Regions from separate parts of the Pseudochelatococcus sp. genome, predicted to be linked through region 2. Evidence: riboswitches for the same ligand, from Rfam matches in the RefSeq annotation. Region 2 holds a riboswitch; each other region holds the start of a gene.
What was found. A riboswitch is a leader RNA that binds a small molecule or an ion and turns the genes downstream of it on or off. The one in region 2 is predicted to bind cobalamin.

Region 1 (4,782 bases), on a different contig from region 2:
GGTGGGCCTCTATGTGCCCGGCGGCACGGCGAGCTATCCGTCCTCCGTGCTGATGAACGCCGTGCCGGCGCAGGTGGCGGGCGTGCCGCGCATCGTGATGGCGGTGCCGACGCCCGGCGGCGCGGTCAATCCGCTGGTACTGGCGGCGGCGCGCATGGCGGGCGTCCACGAACTCTACCGCATCGGCGGCGCGCAGGCCGTCGCGGCGCTGGCCTACGGCACGCGGACGATCGCGCCGGTCGCCAAGATCGTGGGGCCGGGCAACGCCTATGTCGCGGCGGCGAAGCGGCGCGTGTTCGGCCGTGTCGGCATCGACATGATCGCCGGCCCGTCGGAAGTGCTGATCCTGGCGGACGGCGACGCCAATCCCGAGTGGCTGGCGGCGGACCTGCTGGCGCAGGCGGAGCACGACACGGCGGCGCAATCCATCCTCGTCACCGACAGCGCCGCGTTGGCGGATGCGGTCGCGGTCGCGGTCGAGGGGCAACTCGCCACCCTGCCGCGCGCCGACATCGCGCGGCGGAGCTGGGAGGATTTCGGCGCGATCGTGCTGGTGCCCACCTTGGCGGATGCCGTGCCGCTCGTCGACCGCATCGCCCCTGAGCATCTGGAAATCGCAGCAGGCGACGCGGAGGCGCTGGCGGGGGCGGTGCGCAACGCGGGGGCGATCTTCATCGGGCAATATACGCCGGAAGCGGTGGGCGATTATGTCGGCGGCCCCAACCATGTCTTGCCGACGGCGCGTTCGGCGCGTTTCGCCTCGGGTCTCGGCGTGCCGGATTTTCTCAAGCGCACCTCCATCCTGCATTGCACGGCGGAGGCCCTGCGCCATGTCGGACCGGCGGCGATCGCGCTGGGCGAGGCCGAGGGCCTCGACGCGCACGCCCGTTCCGTCAGCATCCGTCTCAATCTTTGACAGCGGCGCGGGGCGAAATGATGAGCCCGGAAGCCGGAATCCTTCTTTTTGCCGGAAGGTCAAGTCGAACCGAAAGGTCGTGCCGTGACAAGCGCTGATGACGACAAGCGCCACCGTCTCGTGTCCGTGGCGCTGGACGAGGCCTCGCTGGGGCGGGGCAATCCCGATCAGGAACACGAGCGCGCGGTCGCGATATGGGATATTCTCGAAGAGAACCATTTCACCGTCGCCGGCCATGCCGGCGGGCCTTACGCGCTGCGCATCGCGCTTGTCGACCGCAAACTGCTGCTTGAGGTGCGCGAGGAGGACGGCACGCATGTCGTCGCGCATTTCCTGTCGCTGACGCCTTTCCGCCGCGTGATCAAGGATTACGAACTGATCTGCGAAAGCTATTACGCCGCCATCCGCACCGCCACGCCCTCGCAGATCGAGGCCATCGACATGGGCCGGCGCGGCATGCACGACGAGGCGTCCGAGCTGCTGCGCGAACGGCTGGCCGGCAAGCTCGATGTCGATTTCGACACGGCCCGCCGGCTGTTCACGCTGCTGTTCGCCCTGCACTGGAAGGGCTGACGTGGCCTTGGGCGCGGCGGCGGGGCGCCGCATCCAGTCCGTTCTGTTCATGTGCGCGCTCAACGCCGTGCGCTCGCCGATGGCCGAAGGCATCGCCCGCCACTATTTCGGCCGCTCCCTCTATGTCGAATCCGCCGGCGTGCGCCCGGACGTCATCGATCCCTTCACCGTCGCCGTCATGGAGGAGATCGGCATCGATCTCGCCGGCCATACGCCCCGATCGCTGGAGGAGCTGGAAGATACCGGCTTCGATCTCATCGTCACGCTCTCGCCCGAGGCGCACCACCGGGCGATGGAACTCACCCGCACCATGGCCGTCGAGGTGGAATATTGGCCGACCTTCGATCCCACCGCCACGCAGGGATCGCGCGACCAGCGGCTCGACGCCTATCGCTCGGTGCGCGACGGCCTGAAGCAACGCATCATGGAGCGGTTCAGTCCTTCGGCCTGAACAACGATATAAACATATCTTTATATACATACTTGACCATTGCCGCCGATCTGCCATAGTGCATGGGTCGTGGTTCTTCGCCCCGTTTCAGGCGGCGAAGCGAAGAGGGAATCCGGTTCAGGACGGCGGTCGCGCAGGCGGTCGCGGTTCGATGCCGGAGCTGCACCCCGCAACTGTCGGCGGCGAGCGCCCGTCCAATTCGTGTCACTGGAGCGGCCCGGAAAAGGCAGGCTCCGGGAAGGCCGGAGGGGCGCGCTGACCCGCGAGCCAGGAGACCTGCCACGGCGCATAATCGTCCTCGGGCGGGGTTCCCGGTGGTCGCTGATCGCGGGGGCGCATGCTCCCCGCGCGCGTCCGCTCGGTCTTTTGCCCCCAGTCAAGTCATGGGGTTATAGCCGAATGTCTTCTTCATCAGATGTGATTGTCGCCGCTCTGGGCCTGCCGCGCATCGGCCCGCGCCGCGAACTGAAAACCGCTCTCGAAAGCTACTGGTCCGGCAAGACCGGATCGGACGATCTGTCCGCGGTGGCGGCGGGCTTGCGCGCCGACAACTGGGCGTGGCAGCGCCGCGCCGGCGTCACGCATATCGCGTCGAACGATTTCTCCTTCTACGATCAGGTGCTCGACACCGCGGTGACGGTCGGCGCGATTCCGGCGCTTTACGGCTGGAAGGGCGGCGAGGTATCGCTCGACACCTATTTCGCGCTGGCGCGGGGCACGCAGGGCCAAGGCCACAGCCAAGGACACGGCGAGGGCGAGGCGTGCGGATGCGCCGGCGATGCGGCGGGAGTGGCCGAAGGGCTGCCGGCGCTCGAAATGACCAAGTGGTTCGATACGAACTACCACTATCTGGTGCCGGAGTTCTCGCGCGGTCAGGAATTCTCGCTCGCCTCGACCAAGATCGTCGACGAGTTCCGCGAGGCCAAGGCGCTCGGCTACCACACCCGCCCCGTGCTGGTCGGGCCGGTGACGTTCCTGTCGCTCGGCAAGAGCCGCGACGGGGATGTCGATCCGCTGTCGCTGCTGCCGGGCCTGTTGCCGGTCTATACGGAGATCCTGCGCCGCCTCGCCGCCCACGGCGCCGACTGGGTGCAGATCGACGAGCCGGTGCTGTCGCTCGACATCGGCGACGCCACGCGTCAGGCCATCGCCTCGGCCTATGACATGTTCGCCCGCGCCGTGCCCGGCCTCAAGATCCAGCTCACGAGCTACTTCGGCGCGCTCGGCGACAACCTCGCCACCGCGCTGGCGCTGCCGGTGGCGGCGCTGCATCTCGATCTCGCCCGCGCGCCCGAACAGCTCGACGATGTTGTCAGGCGGGCGCCCGCCGGCCTTGCCCTGTCGCTCGGCGTCATCGACGGCCGCAACGTGTGGCGCGCCGACCTGTCGGCGATCCTCGACCGCATCGAGCCCGTCGCGGCGAAGCGCGGCACCGATCACCTGATCGTCTCGCCCTCCTGTTCGCTGCTGCACGTTCCCTACGACCTCGACGCGGAAACGGGGCTCGACGCCGAACTGAAGAGCTGGCTGGCCTTCGCCGCCCAGAAGCTCGACGAACTGTCGATTCTCGGCCGCGCGCTGTCACGCGGGCGCGAGGCGGTGAAGGAGGAGCTTGCGGCCTCCGACGCGGCGGTGGCGGCGCGGGCGGCGTCTCCCCGCATCCACAGCGCGGCGGTGGCGGCGCGCCTTGCGGCCGTGCGGCCCGAGGATGCGCGGCGCGCGCACCCGTTCTCCCAACGGCGCGAGGCGCAGCATGCGGCGCTCGGCCTGCCGCTCTTCCCCACGACGACCATCGGCTCCTTCCCGCAGACGGCGGAAGTGCGCAAGGCCCGCGCCGCCCACGCGCGCGGCGAGCTGGACGACGCGGGTTACGACGCGTTCCTGCGCGACGAGACGGCGAAGGCGATTCGCTGGCAGGACGAGATCGGCCTCGACGTGCCGGTGCACGGCGAGTTCGAGCGCAACGACATGGTGCAGTATTTCGGCGAGCTGCTGGACGGCTATGCCTTCACCAGGGCCGGCTGGGTGCAAAGCTACGGCTCGCGCTGCGTGCGCCCGCCGATCATCTTCGGCGACGTCTCGCGCCCCAGGCCCATGTCGGTGGAATGGAGCGCCTATGCCCAGTCGCTCACCGACAGGCCCGTGAAGGGCATGCTGACCGGCCCCATCACCATGCTGCAATGGTCCTTCGTGCGTGACGACCTGCCGCGCGCCGATGTCTGCCGCCAGATCGCGCTGGCGCTGCGCGACGAGGTGAACGACCTGGAGGCCGCCGGCATCCGCGTCATCCAGATCGACGAGCCGGCGATCCGCGAGGGGCTGCCGCTGCGCAAGGCCGACTGGGCGCATTATCTGGATTGGGCGGTGGAGAGTTTCCGCCTCGCGTCGTCCGGCGTGCGCGACGAGACGCAGATCCACACGCACATGTGCTACTCGGAGTTCAACGACATCATCGACGCCATCGGCGCGATGGATGCCGACGTGATCTCCATCGAGACCTCGCGCTCGAAGATGGAGCTGCTCGACGCCTTCACCACCTATCGCTATCCGAACGAGATCGGGCCGGGGGTGTACGACATCCATTCGCCGCGCGTGCCGTCCGTCGCGGAGATGGTGGAACTGCTGGAGAAGGCCCGCGAGCGCCTTGCCGACGATCAGATCTGGGTCAATCCCGATTGCGGCCTGAAGACCCGCAAATGGGAGGAAGCGCGCCCGGCGCTCGTCAACATGGTGGCGGCGGCGCGCATCCTGCGCCAGAAGGAAGCGGAATGATCAGGCGAACAACGCCGCGATGAGTTTCGCGGTTTCCGGTCCGGGCGCGGGCAGGTTTTTTCCCGCCAGC
Region 2 (4,782 bases):
TCCAGCTCATACAGCGTGACGACCGGGCCGGGGCGCACGTGGATGATGTCGCCGCGCACGCCGAAGTCTTCGAGCGTGCTTTCCAGCAGCGCCGCGTTCTGCTCCAGCGCATCCTCGGAAATGGTGTCCTTCGGTCCGGTGGGCAGCGCGAGCACCGACAGCGGCGGCATCTCGTACTCGCCGGCAGCCGCGATCGTCTGCTGCACGCGGCGCGTCGTGACGCCGGGCGAAGGCTGCTGGCGCGCCGCCGGCGCTTCGACCACCGCCCGCCGGGAAACCGGCGCTTCCGTGCGTGCGGGAACAGCGGGCCGCGGCGCAGGTCGGGGAGCGGGTTGCGGCGCGCGGGCCGCGACGGGCGGCGGAGCGGCGGACGGATCGTCGTCGTTGGAGGGCGCGAGCGCGGGCGGGCGCATCGTGTGCCGCAAGATCACCGGCGGGGCGAGGGCATCGTCGTCGGGAGACGGCTCGTCCGCGAACGGACTGCCCGCATGCGGGGCGTCGCCGCTGAAATCCGCCTCCTCGCCACGCGGCGGATCGAACACCAGGCGATCTTCCGGCCGGCCGCTTTCGGTGTCCGCCGGCGACAGATCGACCTCGACGCCATAATAATGCTCGTCGCCCGGCGCGTCGCGGAAAACGCCGCGATCGTCCGCGTTCTCGAATGCCGGCTCGTCCGCCGGCGCGAAATCATCCGCCAGCGACATGTCGTGCGCGTCATCGCCCCGCGTCAGGCGCTGGCGCTCGGCCAGTTCGCGATCGGTGCTGCGCGTGAAGCGCACGTTGGGCGGTAACTGGAACGGCTTGCGCCATGCGGGAACCTCGTCCCGCATCTCTTCTGCGGGCGGCGGAAGATCGGGCGCCAGCCTTTCCGCCATCGTTTCGGGCTCGAAAGCGGCCGGCAGATCCGGGGCGGCGGCAGGGATATGCACCTGCACGCGCGAGGAGCGCTCCCGCGCGGGAGCGAAGGCCGCGACCTCCGGCGGGATGTCGTCGAAAGCGTCGATGCTTGCAGGGGTGGCCGGCGCAGGCGCAGCCGGCACGTCCATCGGCTGATACACGCCGGCGAACATGGGCTCCTGCATGGCGCGCGCGGTTGCCGGCGCGCGCCTATCCAGCGGATCGGGCCGGCGAAACCGGCGCACGAGGGCCGTTTTCGCGGTCATCAGCGCATGAATCGCCGCACCCAGCGACACGATGCCCCAACCGGGCTCATCGCGGCCGTCGTCTTCGGCCGGCGACATCTCGTACGGATCGTCGGGGGAAGGCTCGCGCGCCGGCTGCGCGAGGCCGAAACCCGACGCCGCCGACAAAGCGAGTATCGCCACCGCCGCGTAGATAAGGCCCCCGATCAGCGCGCCGATGCCGCCACCGCCGAAAAGTCCGTGCCCGCCGAACAGCAGCGCGTCGCCCACCACGCCGCCGAGCCCGGAAGGCAGCGGCCAGCGAGCGGTTTCCGGCAAGGCGCTCGCCACCGCGGCGGCGGCGCCCGCGCCCACCAGCCAGAGCCCCAGCCGCAGCAACGGCCGCGGCAGGGGGCGGCGGCTGACGAGCCGGATCGCCCACACCGCGCAGGGCAAAAGCAGCGCCACCGAGCCGAGACCGAAAATCTGCATGGTGAGATCGGCGAAAACCGCTCCCGGCCGGCCCAGCATGTTGGCCACGCGCCCTTCGGTCGCATGCGTGAGGCTCGGGTCTTCCACAGACCACGTCATCAACGCCAGAACGGCGGCTCCGACGAAAGCAAGCAGGCCGAGGCCGGCCAGTTCGGCGGCGCGCTGGGCCAGGAAGCGGCGCAGCGCGTCGGAGATATCATCGGCGTGGGACGGTGTCCGTCTGATGGTTCGCATGTTTCGGATAGCGCTCGCGGAATGGCTTGATTCGCGGGCAAATGTACCTTGGGGCCGGTTAAGCCCGAATTAACTCTCCAACATGATTTGGCGGTTAAGTCGATGGCGTGTCTGCTATAATCATTTCGTCAACGTCGATTGCGGCTTTTGCACGCCTTATATGACGTTATTGCGACGTGACGCTCGCCGCTTTGTGTCAATCGTGTCGCGTGGCGGCCTGTCCCGTTTTGACGGCGCGACGTCGACGGGCCGGCTTTGACAGCTCGACCTGGGCAGGATAATTTCTCCGCGACGGTTCCTTCGGGATGAAAAGGGAACGCAGTGAGCGCGCGCGAATCTGCGGCTGTCCCCGCAACTGTGAGCGGCAGGCTTGCGCCATGATGCCACTGGACCTGTGGTCCGGGAAGGCGGCGCGGGCGGCAACCGCGAGCCAGGAGACCTGCCGTCGAATGTGGTCACAGCGGATCGTCGGTCGGGGTGTGCCGATGGAGCTTGCCGTTTTCCTTGACGGATAAGCGGTGGTGTCTTGTCGCGGTGACGTGCCGATACGTGCGCCGCGCGAGCGTCCGGCGCCGCCTTGAGAGGTGCCGCCGTGTTCCTGTTCCTTGCCTCCGGGTCGGTGCGCTTGCGCCGTCTGGCCGTTCTGTTCTCTCTTCCGGCGCTGGCGGTCGCCGGCCTGACGGCGCCCGGCCGGGGTGTCGCTCGGGAGGCGGCGTCTTTCACGCTGGATGAAATCACGGTAAGCGCCACCGCGCTGCCTCTCCCCGTCCGGCAGGTAGGTTCGTCGGTGACGGTCGTGACGGATGCGGATATCCAGCGCGCGCAGCGGCGCACGGTCGCGGATGCGCTCGCCACCGTTCCCGGCGTGAATGCCGTCCGGACCGGCGGCCCCGGCGGGCAGACGTCGCTGTTCGTGCGCGGCACCAACGCCAATCACGTCAAGGTGCTGATCGACGGCGTTCCGGTCAACGATCCCTCGACGCCGGGCGGCGCATTCGATTTCGGCCATCTGATGACGGCGGATGTGGCGCGCATCGAGGTGCTGCGCGGGCCGCAGAGCGGCCTTTACGGCGCGGACGCGCTGGGCGGCGTCGTCAGCATCACCACGAAGGCGGGCGACGGCCCGCCGCGGGCGGCGATCGAGGCCGAGGGCGGATCGTTCGGCACGTTCAATCAGCGCGCCAGCCTTTCCGGCGGCGACGGGCGCTTCGACTATTTCTTTTCCGCCGCCCACCTGCGCACGGAAGCGACGCCGGTCACGCCGCCGGAACTGGTGCCGCCCGGCCAGCGCGTCAACGACGATTTTTATGACAACCGGTCATTCGCCACCCGGCTCGGGGTAACGCTTTCCGACAGCGTTCGCCTCTCGGTCGTCGGCCGTTACACCGATGCGCTGCTGAAGAACACGACCGACGGCGGCTGGCCCGGCGCGCCGAACGCGGCCCGCAGCGAGCAGCGCAACAAGCGCTTCGTCACCCGCGCCGAGGGCGTCTGGTCGCTGTGGGACGGGCGCGTCGCCAACACGTTCGGCATCGGCTACGCCAACGAGGATCGCGAAAGCCGCGAGCCGGCGACCGCCTTCGGGCCGGGCAGCGTCAGCAATTATCTGGGAGAGCGGACGATCTACGACTGGCGCACGGATATCGCCGTCGCGACCGGGCACAAGCTCATCCTCGGCCTCCAGCACGAGCGCGAACGCCTCGACGACGACAGCCTCGTCGTCTCGTCCGGCAACAGCGCCGGTTTCGTAGAGTGGCAGGGGCAGGTCTTCGACCGGCTGTCCTTCGCCGCCAACATTCGCCACGACGACAACGACGATTTCGGCGCTCACACGACATGGCGCATCGCCCCCACGCTGACGTTGCCGGGGCTGGAAACGCGCCTCAAGGCCAGCGTCGGCACCGGCTTCAAGGCCCCCACTCTCAGCCAGCGTTTCATGGACTCGCGCCCGCTCTACAACTTCTACGGCAATCCCGATCTGTTGCCGGAGGAAAGCACCGGATACGACATCGGTTTCGAGCAGCCGCTGGCGGGCGAGCGCGTGCTGATCGGCGCAACCTATTTCCACAACGATATCGACAATCTCATCAACACCAACGCCGATTTCACCTCCTATACCAATGTCGGCAAGGCGACGACGCGCGGCGTCGAGGCTTTCGCGGCGGTGGCGCTGACGCGGACGGTGGATCTGCGCGCCGATTACACGTTCACGCTCGCACGCGACGATATCGCCCGGCAGGAATTGCTGCGCCGCCCCCGCCACAAGGCGAGTTTCACCGCGCGCTGGCAGGCCACCGAGCGGCTGGGCCTGTCCGCGACGGCGATCTACATCGGCCCGTGGGTGGACGGCAACCGCGACTTCTCCATCCCGCGCCTGCGCGCGTCGGGCTATGCGACGGTCGACATCGCCGCCGATTACAAGGCCGACGACAGCACGGCGATCTTCGCGCGCGTCGACAACCTGTTCGACCGCCGGTATGAGAACCCGGTCGGCTTCCGGCGTCCGGGACTCGGCGTTTACGCCGGGTTGCGCTTCACGCCGCCCTGACGGATGGGGGCGCCATTGCGGCGCGGCGGGCCATGATGCATCGGAGAAAGCGTGCAAGGCGGGTATGGCGGGAGCTCCCGCTCATGATGCTTCCGCTCTGGCCGATGGCCGGAGCGGCCGAACCGATCCGCGTGGTATCCATCAACATGTGCGCGGATGAACTGCTTCTGCGCCTTGCGGAGCCCGGGAGCATCGCCGCCGTCAGCCACCTGTCGCGCGACCCGCGCAACAGCGCGTTTGCCGCGCAGGCCGCCGCGTATCCCGTCACTCATGGCCGGGCGGAAGAAGTGATGGCGCTTGCGCCCGATCTCGTGCTCGCGAGCGCGTTCACCGCTCCGGCGACGTTGTCCATGCTGCGCCGGCTCGGCGTGCCGCTTGCCACGCTCG
Region 3 (4,782 bases), on a different contig from region 2:
TTCAGCATGTCATCGGGAACGAGAAGCATCGGAGCATCCGTTGCAGGTGGCCGGGCATCGGAAAGCCGCGGCCGGGGGGCGCGGCGCGGAGAACCGGTCATCGCGGCGTTTTTCTTGCCGGTTGCGTTCATCGTCGTCATCCGGTCGAATCCTTGTTGCAATTCAGTTGCAATTGCAGAATAAGAAAGGCGGGACACGCGTCAATCCATTTTTGCAAATGATTTGCAACTGCATTGACGGATGATATGCGATGGACGACGAAATTGTCGCATTAACAAGGAGATGCGAGTATGTTTGACAGGATGAGACGGGCCGTTCTGGCCGGCTTGATCGGCGTGTCGCTGGCTGCTGCAATGGCGGTTGCGCCGGCCGCCGCGCAGGAAAAGAAGCTCGCCGTCGTCGCGACGACGGGCATGATCGCCGATGCGGTGCGGCAGGTCGGCGGCGAGCGTGTCGAGGTGAGGGCGCTGATGGGGCCGGGCGTCGATCCCCATGTCTACCGCCAGACCCGCTCCGACATCGCGGCGATGGCGAGGGCCGACGCCGTGTTCTGGCACGGCCTTTATCTGGAGGCCCAGCTTGAGGAATTTTTCCACGATCTCGCGAAGCGCAAGCCGGTTGTCGCGCTGGCCGAGAGTTTGCCGAAAGACCGGCTTCTGCCCAACGACGACTATCAGAATCGCTACGATCCGCATGTCTGGATGAACCCGCGCCTGTGGCGGGGCGTCGTCGCGGCGGCGCGCGACGCGCTGATCGGGCTCGACCCCGACGGGAGGGCCGTTTTCGAGGCGAACGCCGAACGGCATTTCACCGAGATCGATGCGCTCGCCGATTATGCGGACAAGGCGCTTGCCACGGTGCCCGAGGCTTCGCGCGTGCTGATCACGGCGCATGACGCCTTCAACTACTTCGGCAGGGCCTACGGCTTCGAGGTGCTCGGCATTCAGGGCATCTCGACGGAGAGCGAGGCGGGGCTGAGGCAGATCGAGGATCTGGTCGGCGTGCTGGTCGACCGCAAGATCGGAGCGATCTTCATCGAATCGTCGGTCTCCGACCGCAACGTCAAGGCGCTGATCGAGGGCGCCGCCGCGAAGGGGCATAAGGTGACGATCGGCGGCGAGCTGTTTTCCGATGCCATGGGCGCGCCCGGCACTTATGAAGGTACGTATATCGGCATGATCGATCACAACGCCACCGTGATCGCCCGTGCGCTCGGCGGCGAGGCGCCGGAAAAGGGCCTGAACGGCAGGCTGGGCTCCTGAGGCTTGCGCCGGATTCCGGTGGCCCCGCCGCCGCGATTGTGCTTTGTCGGCGGTCTGGCCGCCCCACCGGCGGGGCGCATGCGTGAACATGAAACGAAGGCATGAAACGGTGATTTTATCCGAATCGGGCGCGCCCCCTCTTGCCACTTTTCCGCTTGCCACTTTTCCGCTCGCCGCCCTGGCGGATATCGCGCCGATGGCGGCGATCCTTCCCGGCACCGATGCCGGGGCGCGCGATGCGGCCGCGGCGCATCAGGACAGGCTGACGAAGCCGCAAGGCTCCCTCGGGCGGCTGGAGGAACTGGCGCTGTTCATGGCCGGCTGGCGGGCGGACCCGCATCCGCGGGTCGATCTGGCGCAGGCGCTGGTCTTTGCCGGGAATCACGGCGTCTGCGCGCAGGGCGTCAACCCGTTTCCGCAGGAGGTGACGGCGCAGATGGTCGCGAACTTCCGGGCGGGCGGCGCGGCGATCAACCAGCTTTGCCGTGTCGCCGGCGCGCGGATGGAGGTGATCGCGCTCGATCTCGACCGCCCCACGGCCGATTTCACCGCCGGACCTGCGATGACGGAAGAAGAGACGCTCGTCGCGCTCAACCGGGGTGCGGCGGCGATCGATGCGGCGGCGGACGTGCTGGTGCTGGGCGAGATGGGCATCGGCAACAGCACGGTCGCGGCGGCGCTGGCGGCGGCGTTGTTCGGCGGGCCGGCGGCCGAATGGGTCGGTCCCGGCACGGGGGCGGGAGCCGAGGGCGTGCGGCGCAAGGCGGAGGTCGTCGAAAGAGGGCTCGCGCGCCACCCCGGCCGCGATCCGCTGCGGGTTCTCGCCGCTTTGGGCGGGCGCGAGCAGGCGGCGATCTGCGGCGCGATCCTGGCGGCGAGGGCGGCGCGGATTCCGGTGCTGCTCGACGGGTTCATCTGCACGGCCGCCGCCTCTGTGCTGCATGCGGTCGATTCCCGGCTGCTCGATCATTGTCTCGCCGGCCACGTTTCCGCCGAGCCCGGCCACCGCCGCCTGCTGGAGCGGCTGGGCAAGAGGGCCGTTCTGGAGCTCGACCTGCGGCTGGGCGAAGGCACGGGCGCGGCGCTGGCGCTCAACATCCTGCGCGCCGCGCTGGAGTGCCACAACAGCATGGCGACCTTCGCCGGGGCGGGCGTTTCAGAAGGCTGAGCCGGCGGCGCGGGGCGCGGTTCCGGCTCTTGCCGTTTCGGTTTCTCGCCGCTCCGGTTTCTTGCCGCTCCGGTTTCTTGCCGCTTGACAAAAGCGGCGGCGCATCGGCTTATGCGGCGTCGGTTTCCTTCGGGAATGAATAGGGAATTCGCGGCGATCCGTCGCCAAACGAAACTGCCCCCGCAACTGTAGGCGGTGAGCCTTCTCCCCTTGACGCCACTGGGCCGGATGGTCCGGGAAGGTCGGGAGAGGGCGCTGATCCGTCAGTCAGGAGACCTGCCGACGACTGGAATGTTGACGCGGGCGGGGTGTCCCGAGGAAAGGATCGTCATGATGTGTCAGGCGCTTGCCCTGATAGGCACGTTTGTGCCGTTCGATGTCGAGACCGGCCGTTCGCCTTCGAATGGAGCCGGAAACGATGTCTAGAAAATCCATCCTCGCGGGCCTTGTCGCCTCGTTTCTCCTCGCGCCGGGCGCGTTCGCCGCGGAGGCGACCCATTATCCGCTGACGCTGAAGAACTGCGGCATCGACGTCACCTTCGATCACGCGCCGCAGCGCACCGTAACCATCGGGCAATCCGCCACCGAAGTGCTCTATTCGCTGGGGCTCTCCGACAGGGTTGTCGGCACCTCGGTGTGGTTCAACGAGGTGTTGCCGGAGTTCCGGGACGTCAACGACAAGGTGGAGCGGCTGGCGGACAACGACCCCAGCTTCGAGAGCGTGGTGCAGAAGCGCCCCGATCTCGTCGCCATCCAGTTCGTCTGGCATGTCGGGCCGGAGGGCATCGTCGCGACGCGCGACCAGTTCCACGATCTTTCGATTCCCACCTACACCATGCCCGCCGACTGCATCGCCAAGGATAACACGGTCGGCGTCGACGGCACGCGCTCGGAGTTGTTCAACACGGAAAGCCTCTATCAGGGCATCCGCGAGCTGGCGGAGATCTTCGACATCCCGGAACGCGGCGACAGGCTGGTGGCGGATCTCAAGGCGCGCGAGCAGGCGGCCATCGCGCGGGCGGCGGCCTTCAGGAGCAAGGATATCTCCGCCGTGTTCTGGTTCTCCAGCGCGGACATGGACATCGATCCGTATGTCGCCGGCCGCAAGGGCGCGCCCGCCTACATGATGGACAAGCTCGGCATCCGCAACGTCGTCGAGTCCGATGAGGAATGGCCGGTCGTCGGCTGGGAGACGATCGCGCGCGCCAACCCCGACATCATCGTCATCGCGCGGATGAACCGCCGCCGCTTCCCGGCCGACGACCACGAGAAGAAGCTGGAATTCCTGCGGACCGATCCGGTGGCGAGCCAGATGGAGGCGGTGAAGCACAACCGCATCATCGTCATGGATGCGCATGCGATGGATGCAACCATCCGCACCATCGGCGGCATCGAGACGCTCGCCGAAGGGCTGGAAGCCTTCGATCCGGCGAAATGAGCGCGGCCGCTCCGGCGCGGGCAGATGAGAACGGCGCGCGTGGGAACGGTGCGAGCTGGAGCGCCGGCCTGTCGCGCGCGCTGGGCGCGTCGCTGGCGGTCGCGGTGCTCGTCGCCGCGATCATGGCGGGCGTCTCCATCGGGGAGACGTCCATTCCCCTGCGCACCATCCTGCATACGCTGGCCAACGAGCTGTTCGGCGCCGGTTATGCCGTCGATCCGATCGATCGCGGCATCGTGTGGCACTACAGGCTCAGCCGCACCTTCGTCGCGGCGTGCTGCGGGGCGGGGCTGGCGGCGTCCGGCGTCGTGCTGCAAGCCTTGTTGCGCAACGCGCTTGCCGATCCCTACATTCTTGGCATTTCCGCCGGCGCCTCCACCGGCGCTGTCGCCGTCACCATCGCCGGCCTGGGGGCGGGCGCGGTTTCCCTGTCGCTCGGGGCTTTCGCCGGAGCGATCGTGGCGTTTCTGTTCGTGATCGTGCTGGCGCGAGCGGCCGGCGGCGGCGCGGGGGCGCTGGCGGCCGGGCAGATCGTGCTGGCGGGCATCGCGGGGTCGCAGCTCTTCAACGCGCTGACCTCCTTCATCATCACGAAATCCGCCAATGCCGAGCAGGCGCGCGGCATCATGTTCTGGCTGCTGGGCAATCTGAGCGGCGCGCGCTGGGCCGATGTGGGCCTCGTCGTGCCGGTGGCGCTGGCGGGCGTCACCATCGTCATCTGGCATGCGCGCGCGCTCGACGCATTCGTGTTCGGCGCGGATTCGGCGGCCTCGCTCGGCGTGCCGGTACGCCGCGTGCAGGTGGTGCTGATCACGGTCGCGGCCCTGCTGACGGCGGTGATGGTGAGCGTGGCGGGTTCCATCGGCTTCGTCGGCCTCGTGGTGCCGCATGCGGTGCGCTTTCTCGTCGGCGTC
Region 4 (4,782 bases), on a different contig from region 2:
GGCCCGCCTTCGCGAAAGCAGGCGAGGAGGGCGGCGCGCTCCTGCGGCGGGACGGTGGAGAGCGCGGCGAGCCGCTCGTCGTCGGCGCGGCATTCGCCGGGCAGCAGCGCGAGGGCGATGGCGTGCTCGCGCGCCACCGCCGCCAGCCGGTCGCAGCCGTAGCGCCACCAGTCATAGCCGCCGAGCACCCGCGCCACGACGACGCGCGCGTGGCGCGCGATCCGTTCGATCCACAGGTCGACCGACATCGGATGGCGCAGGTCGCGCAGATGGGCGAGGCGCAGGGCCGGCACGGCATCCCCCGCCCGCCGCCATGCCGCCGCGAGGCCGGCGAGGTCGCTGTCCGTGAGGGACAGCGCCGCCATCGGCGCGGGAGACTGGCCGAGATCGACGGGTTCGATCAGGTCGTCCAGCGAGGCGGAGGTGGTGGCGAGCAGATGCATGGCTCACGCTTTGCGATATGGTCTCGCGACGGGCTCAGGCCGCGAGAATCTTCTCGACCGCCGCGCGGTCGATGCCCTTGAGGCCGATGACGACGAGGCGCGTGCGCGGCGTCTCGCCCGCGGTCCACGGCCGGTCGTAATAATGCTCGACGCGCGGCCCCGCCGCCTGCACGAGCAGGCGCAGCGGCTTGCCCTCGACATGGGCGAAACCCTTGAGGCGCAAGACGTTGGCGGCCTCGACGGCTTCGCTGACGCGCCTTGCCAGCTCTTCCGGCCGGCGGATCGCCGGCAGCTCGACGACGAAGCTGTCGAAATCGTCGTGCTCGTGATCCGCCTCGTCGTCGTGGTGCGTGCGGCGGCTCTCGATGGCGTCCTCGACGCCGATCCCCAGCCCGAGAAGCCCGAGCCCCAGCGCCGCGCCGGCGTCGACCTTGCCGTTCACGCCCGTCAGGACCCTGACGGCGGCCCGCAGATGCGGGCGCAGCGTCTCCTCGACGCGGGCGCGGCCGGCGTCATCCAGCAGGTCGGCCTTGGACACGATGACGAGATCGGCGCAGGCGATCTGATCCTCGAACACTTCCTCCACCGGATCGTCGTGGTCGATGGATTCATCGGCCGCGCGCTGCTTTTCGAGCGCGTCATGATCGGCGGCGACGCGCCCTTGCGCCAGCGCCGGGCCGTCGACCACGGCGATAACGCTGTCGACCGTGACGCGGCCGCGGATCGCCGGCCAGCGGAACGCCTGCACGAGCGGCTTGGGCAGGGCGAGGCCGGAGGTCTCGATCAGGATGTGCTCGACTTGCGGCTCCAGTGCCAGAATGCGGTCGAGCGCCGGGGCGAAATCGTCGGCGACGGTGCAGCAGATGCAGCCGTTGGCCAGTTCCACGATGTTGTCCTGCGGGCAGTTCTCGACGCCGCAGCCGCGCAGGATCTCGCCGTCGATGCCCACGTCGCCGAACTCGTTGACGATGACGGCGAGGCGGTGGCCGTCGGCCTGCGCGATGAGGTTGCGGATGAGGGTCGTCTTGCCCGCCCCGAGAAAGCCGGTGACGATGGTGCACGGCACCCGGCCACGGGCGGCGGAAAAGGCGGAATCAGCCATCGGAATGCGCTCCCTGTCCGGTGCTCCCGCCGGACGGTCAGAGTGAATCGGGTGACGGCAGGTCTCCTGGCTCCCGGATCGTCGTTCCTCCGCCGCCTTCCCGGCATCCCAGTGGCGCGAGGCGGAAGAACTCTCCGGCTACAGTTGCGGGAACAGCCGCGGCCTTGCGGGCAAGCGCCCGCGCACCGCATTCCCTCTTCGCTTCCCCCGCATCGGCCGAAACGGGGCAAGACCGTCCACGCCATCTAGGGCCGGGGCGCGAACCCTGTCAACGGCGCAGATCGGCATCGGCGGCGCGCGGGTGCGGGCGCAATCGCGCTGTCGCCCTATCCATTTGTTTACGCATCCGGTTTTCCCGAAAAGCGCACACTATCCGGCCCGATGCTGTATGTTGAACCGGGAATCGCTCCCTTCGGGGCGTCATTTCGGAGCGGGCGGGTTTCGTGTCGCATGGCGCATCCTTGACTTTCGTGCTGGGCGGCGCGCGTTCCGGCAAGAGCGGCCACGCGGAGCGGCTGCTCATGGAGCGGCCCGCGCCGTGGCGCTATATCGCCACCGCGCAGGCTTACGACGCGGAGATGCGCGCGCGCATCGCCGCCCATGCCGCGCGCCGGCCGGCGGGCTGGATCACGGTGGAGGAGCCGCTCGACCTGGCGGGAGCGCTCGCGGCCATGCCGGAAGGCGCGCCGGTGCTCATCGATTGCCTGACGCTGTGGCTGACCAATGTCATGCTCGCGCCGGACGGGCGCGACGTGGAGGCGGAAAGCCTGCGTCTGGCAGGGACGCTCGCCCGCCCGCGCGGGCCGTGGATCGTCGTCTCCAACGAGACGGGGCTCGGCATCGTGCCGGACAACGCGCTGGCGCGCCGCTTCCGCGATGCCGCCGGCCGGCTGAACCAGATGGTTGCGCAGAAGGCCGACAACGTGCTGTTCATGGTCGCGGGGCTGGCGATGCAGGTGAAATGAGCATGCATGTGAAATGAGCAAGCGGATGCCGCGGCGGAAAGGGCGGAAATGACGGAAATCACCGAGGAAGAGGCGCGTCGCCACAAGGCGCGGATGCAGAACCGCAAGGCGGTGCAGGATGCGGAAGTGGCCGCGAAGACCGGGGAAAAGGGCCTGCTGATCGTCAACACCGGCCCCGGCAAGGGCAAGTCGACGGCGGCCTTCGGGCTGGCGCTGCGCATGCTGGGGCACGGCGGGCGGGTCGGCGTGGTGCAGTTCATCAAGGGCGCGTGGAAGACGGGCGAGCGTGAGGCGCTCTCGGTCTTCGGCGAGCGCGTCGTGTGGCACACGATGGGCGAGGGCTTCACCTGGGAAACGCAGGATCTGGAGCGCGATATCGCCGCCGCCCGCCGGGCGTGGGACAAGGCGCGCGAACTGCTCGACGATCCCGCCTTCGCCCTCGTCATTCTCGACGAGCTGAACATCGCGCTGCGCTACGATTATCTCGATCTCGCGGAGGTGGTCGATGCGCTGCGCAACCGGCGCGCCGATCTGCATGTCGTCGTCACGGGCCGCAACGCCAGGCCCGATCTGATCGCCGCCGCCGATCTGGTGACGGACATGGGCGCGGTGAAGCACCATTTCGCCGCCGGTGTGAAGGCGCAGGCCGGAATCGAGTTCTGACGGATGAAACGGCCGGCGCGGGCGTTGATGTTTCAGGGCACGGGGTCGGACGTGGGCAAATCGCTCATCGTCGCCGGGCTCGCGCGGGCGCTGGCCGATCGCGGGCTCAGTGTGCGGCCGTTCAAGCCGCAGAACATGTCGAACAACGCGGCCGTCACGGTCGACGGCGGCGAGATCGGCCGCGCGCAGGCCCTTCAGGCGCGCGCCGCCCGCGTGCCGGCGAGCGTGCACATGAATCCGGTGCTGCTGAAGCCGCAAAGCGAGACCGGCTCGCAGGTCGTCGTGCAGGGCCGGGTGTGCGATCACGCCGACGCGCGCCGCTATCAGACGCTCAAGGCCGCGCTGATGCCATATGTGCTGGACAGTTTCCGGCGATTGTCGGACGAGGCGGATATCGTGCTGGTGGAAGGCGCGGGCAGCGCGTCCGAGGTCAACCTGCGCGCCAACGATATCGCCAACATGGGCTTCGCGGCCGCGACGGGAACGCCGGTGGTGCTGATCGGCGATATCGACCGCGGCGGCGTCATCGCGAGCCTCGTCGGCACGCAGGCCGTGCTCGATCCCGCCGACGCGGCGCGGATATGCGGCTTCATCGTCAACCGGTTTCGCGGCGATCCGGGGCTGTTCGCGGCGGGCATGGATCTGATCGCCGCGCGCACCGGCTGGCGCGCCTTCGGGCTGGTGCCCCATTTTCCCGAGGCGCGCCGCTTGCCCGCCGAGGATGCGCTCGGGCTGGAGCGGAGCCGGAAGGCCGAAAGCGAAAGGGGCGCGGAAAGAATCAGGATCGCCGTGCCGATCCTGCCGCACATCTCCAATTTCGATGACCTCGATCCGCTGGAGGCTGAGCCGGGCGTCGAACTCGTGCGCGTGTTTCCCGGTTCCGCCATTCCCGGCGACGCGCGGCTCGTGCTGCTGCCGGGATCGAAGGCGACGGTGGCGGGAGTGCGGGCGCTGCGCGCGGCCGGCTTCGATGTCGACATCAGGGCCCATGTGCGCCGGGGCGGCTTCGTGCTCGGGGTTTGCGGCGGCTACCAGATGCTCGGGCGCGTCATTGACGATCCGGGCATCGAGGGCGCGCCGGCGCAGGTTGCGGGGCTCGGCCTGCTGGATGTCGCCACCCGCCTCGCGCCGCACAAGCAGCTCGGACTCGTGGCGGGCGAAAGCCGCGACGGCGTGCGGTTCGCCGGCTATGAGATGCACATGGGTGTGAGCGAAGGCCCCGATGCCGCGCGGCCCTTCGCCCGTTTCGACGACGGGCGCGCGGACGGCGCGGTCTCGGCGGACGGGCGCGTCTTCGGCAGCTACGTCCACGGGCTGTTCGCGCATGATGCGCAGCGGGCCGCGTGGCTGGCGCGTCTCGGCGGCGCGAGCGCGGGCGAGGATTACGAGGCGGGCGTCGAGCGGGCGCTGGACGGTCTCGCCGCGCATCTCGCCGCGCATCTCGATCTCGACGGGCTGCTCAGCCATGCGGCATGACGAGCACGGCGAGGAGCGCGAGCACCGCGATGAAGAGCGCGTCCGCGCGGCGATAGAGGGCGAGCGCGCGGCGGATGTCGCCGGCCGTCGCCTCGCGCCTGCCGCCGGCGTTCATCAGCGCGTCTTCCACCCT

Region 1: linked by a shared signal. The riboswitch ahead of metE (5-methyltetrahydropteroyltriglutamate--homocysteine S-methyltransferase) and the one ahead of ACOYJQ_RS13370 (TonB-dependent receptor plug domain-containing protein) in region 2 are both predicted to bind cobalamin.
Region 3: linked by a shared signal. The riboswitch ahead of ACOYJQ_RS02155 (ABC transporter substrate-binding protein) and the one ahead of ACOYJQ_RS13370 (TonB-dependent receptor plug domain-containing protein) in region 2 are both predicted to bind cobalamin.
Region 4: linked by a shared signal. The riboswitch ahead of cobW (cobalamin biosynthesis protein CobW) and the one ahead of ACOYJQ_RS13370 (TonB-dependent receptor plug domain-containing protein) in region 2 are both predicted to bind cobalamin.

The regions. Positions count from the first base shown of each region.
Region 1 is NZ_JBMNUS010000019.1:7,606-12,387, forward strand. It holds gene hisD (histidinol dehydrogenase) at 1-916, shown strand, start outside; gene ACOYJQ_RS18365 (UPF0262 family protein) at 1,001-1,489, shown strand; gene ACOYJQ_RS18370 (arsenate reductase ArsC) at 1,539-1,940, shown strand; cobalamin riboswitch at 1,994-2,238, shown strand; gene metE (5-methyltetrahydropteroyltriglutamate--homocysteine S-methyltransferase) at 2,340-4,712, shown strand; gene ACOYJQ_RS18380 (aminotransferase class IV) at 4,713-4,782, opposite strand, start outside.
Region 2 is NZ_JBMNUS010000008.1:165,516-170,297, forward strand. It holds gene ACOYJQ_RS13365 (DNA translocase FtsK 4TM domain-containing protein) at 1-1,847, opposite strand, end outside; cobalamin riboswitch at 2,123-2,308, shown strand; gene ACOYJQ_RS13370 (TonB-dependent receptor plug domain-containing protein) at 2,425-4,395, shown strand; gene ACOYJQ_RS13375 (ABC transporter substrate-binding protein) at 4,479-4,782, shown strand, end outside.
Region 3 is NZ_JBMNUS010000001.1:513,683-518,464, forward strand. It holds gene ACOYJQ_RS02140 (Fur family transcriptional regulator) at 1-140, opposite strand, end outside; gene ACOYJQ_RS02145 (metal ABC transporter solute-binding protein, Zn/Mn family) at 291-1,262, shown strand; gene cobT (nicotinate-nucleotide--dimethylbenzimidazole phosphoribosyltransferase) at 1,459-2,430, shown strand; cobalamin riboswitch at 2,534-2,728, shown strand; gene ACOYJQ_RS02155 (ABC transporter substrate-binding protein) at 2,849-3,868, shown strand; gene ACOYJQ_RS02160 (FecCD family ABC transporter permease) at 3,865-4,782, shown strand, end outside.
Region 4 is NZ_JBMNUS010000001.1:532,602-537,383, forward strand. It holds gene cobN (cobaltochelatase subunit CobN) at 1-443, opposite strand, end outside; gene cobW (cobalamin biosynthesis protein CobW) at 478-1,545, opposite strand; cobalamin riboswitch at 1,585-1,796, opposite strand; gene cobU (bifunctional adenosylcobinamide kinase/adenosylcobinamide-phosphate guanylyltransferase) at 1,989-2,510, shown strand; gene cobO (cob(I)yrinic acid a,c-diamide adenosyltransferase) at 2,559-3,173, shown strand; gene ACOYJQ_RS02250 (cobyric acid synthase) at 3,201-4,649, shown strand; gene cbiB (adenosylcobinamide-phosphate synthase CbiB) at 4,633-4,782, opposite strand, start outside.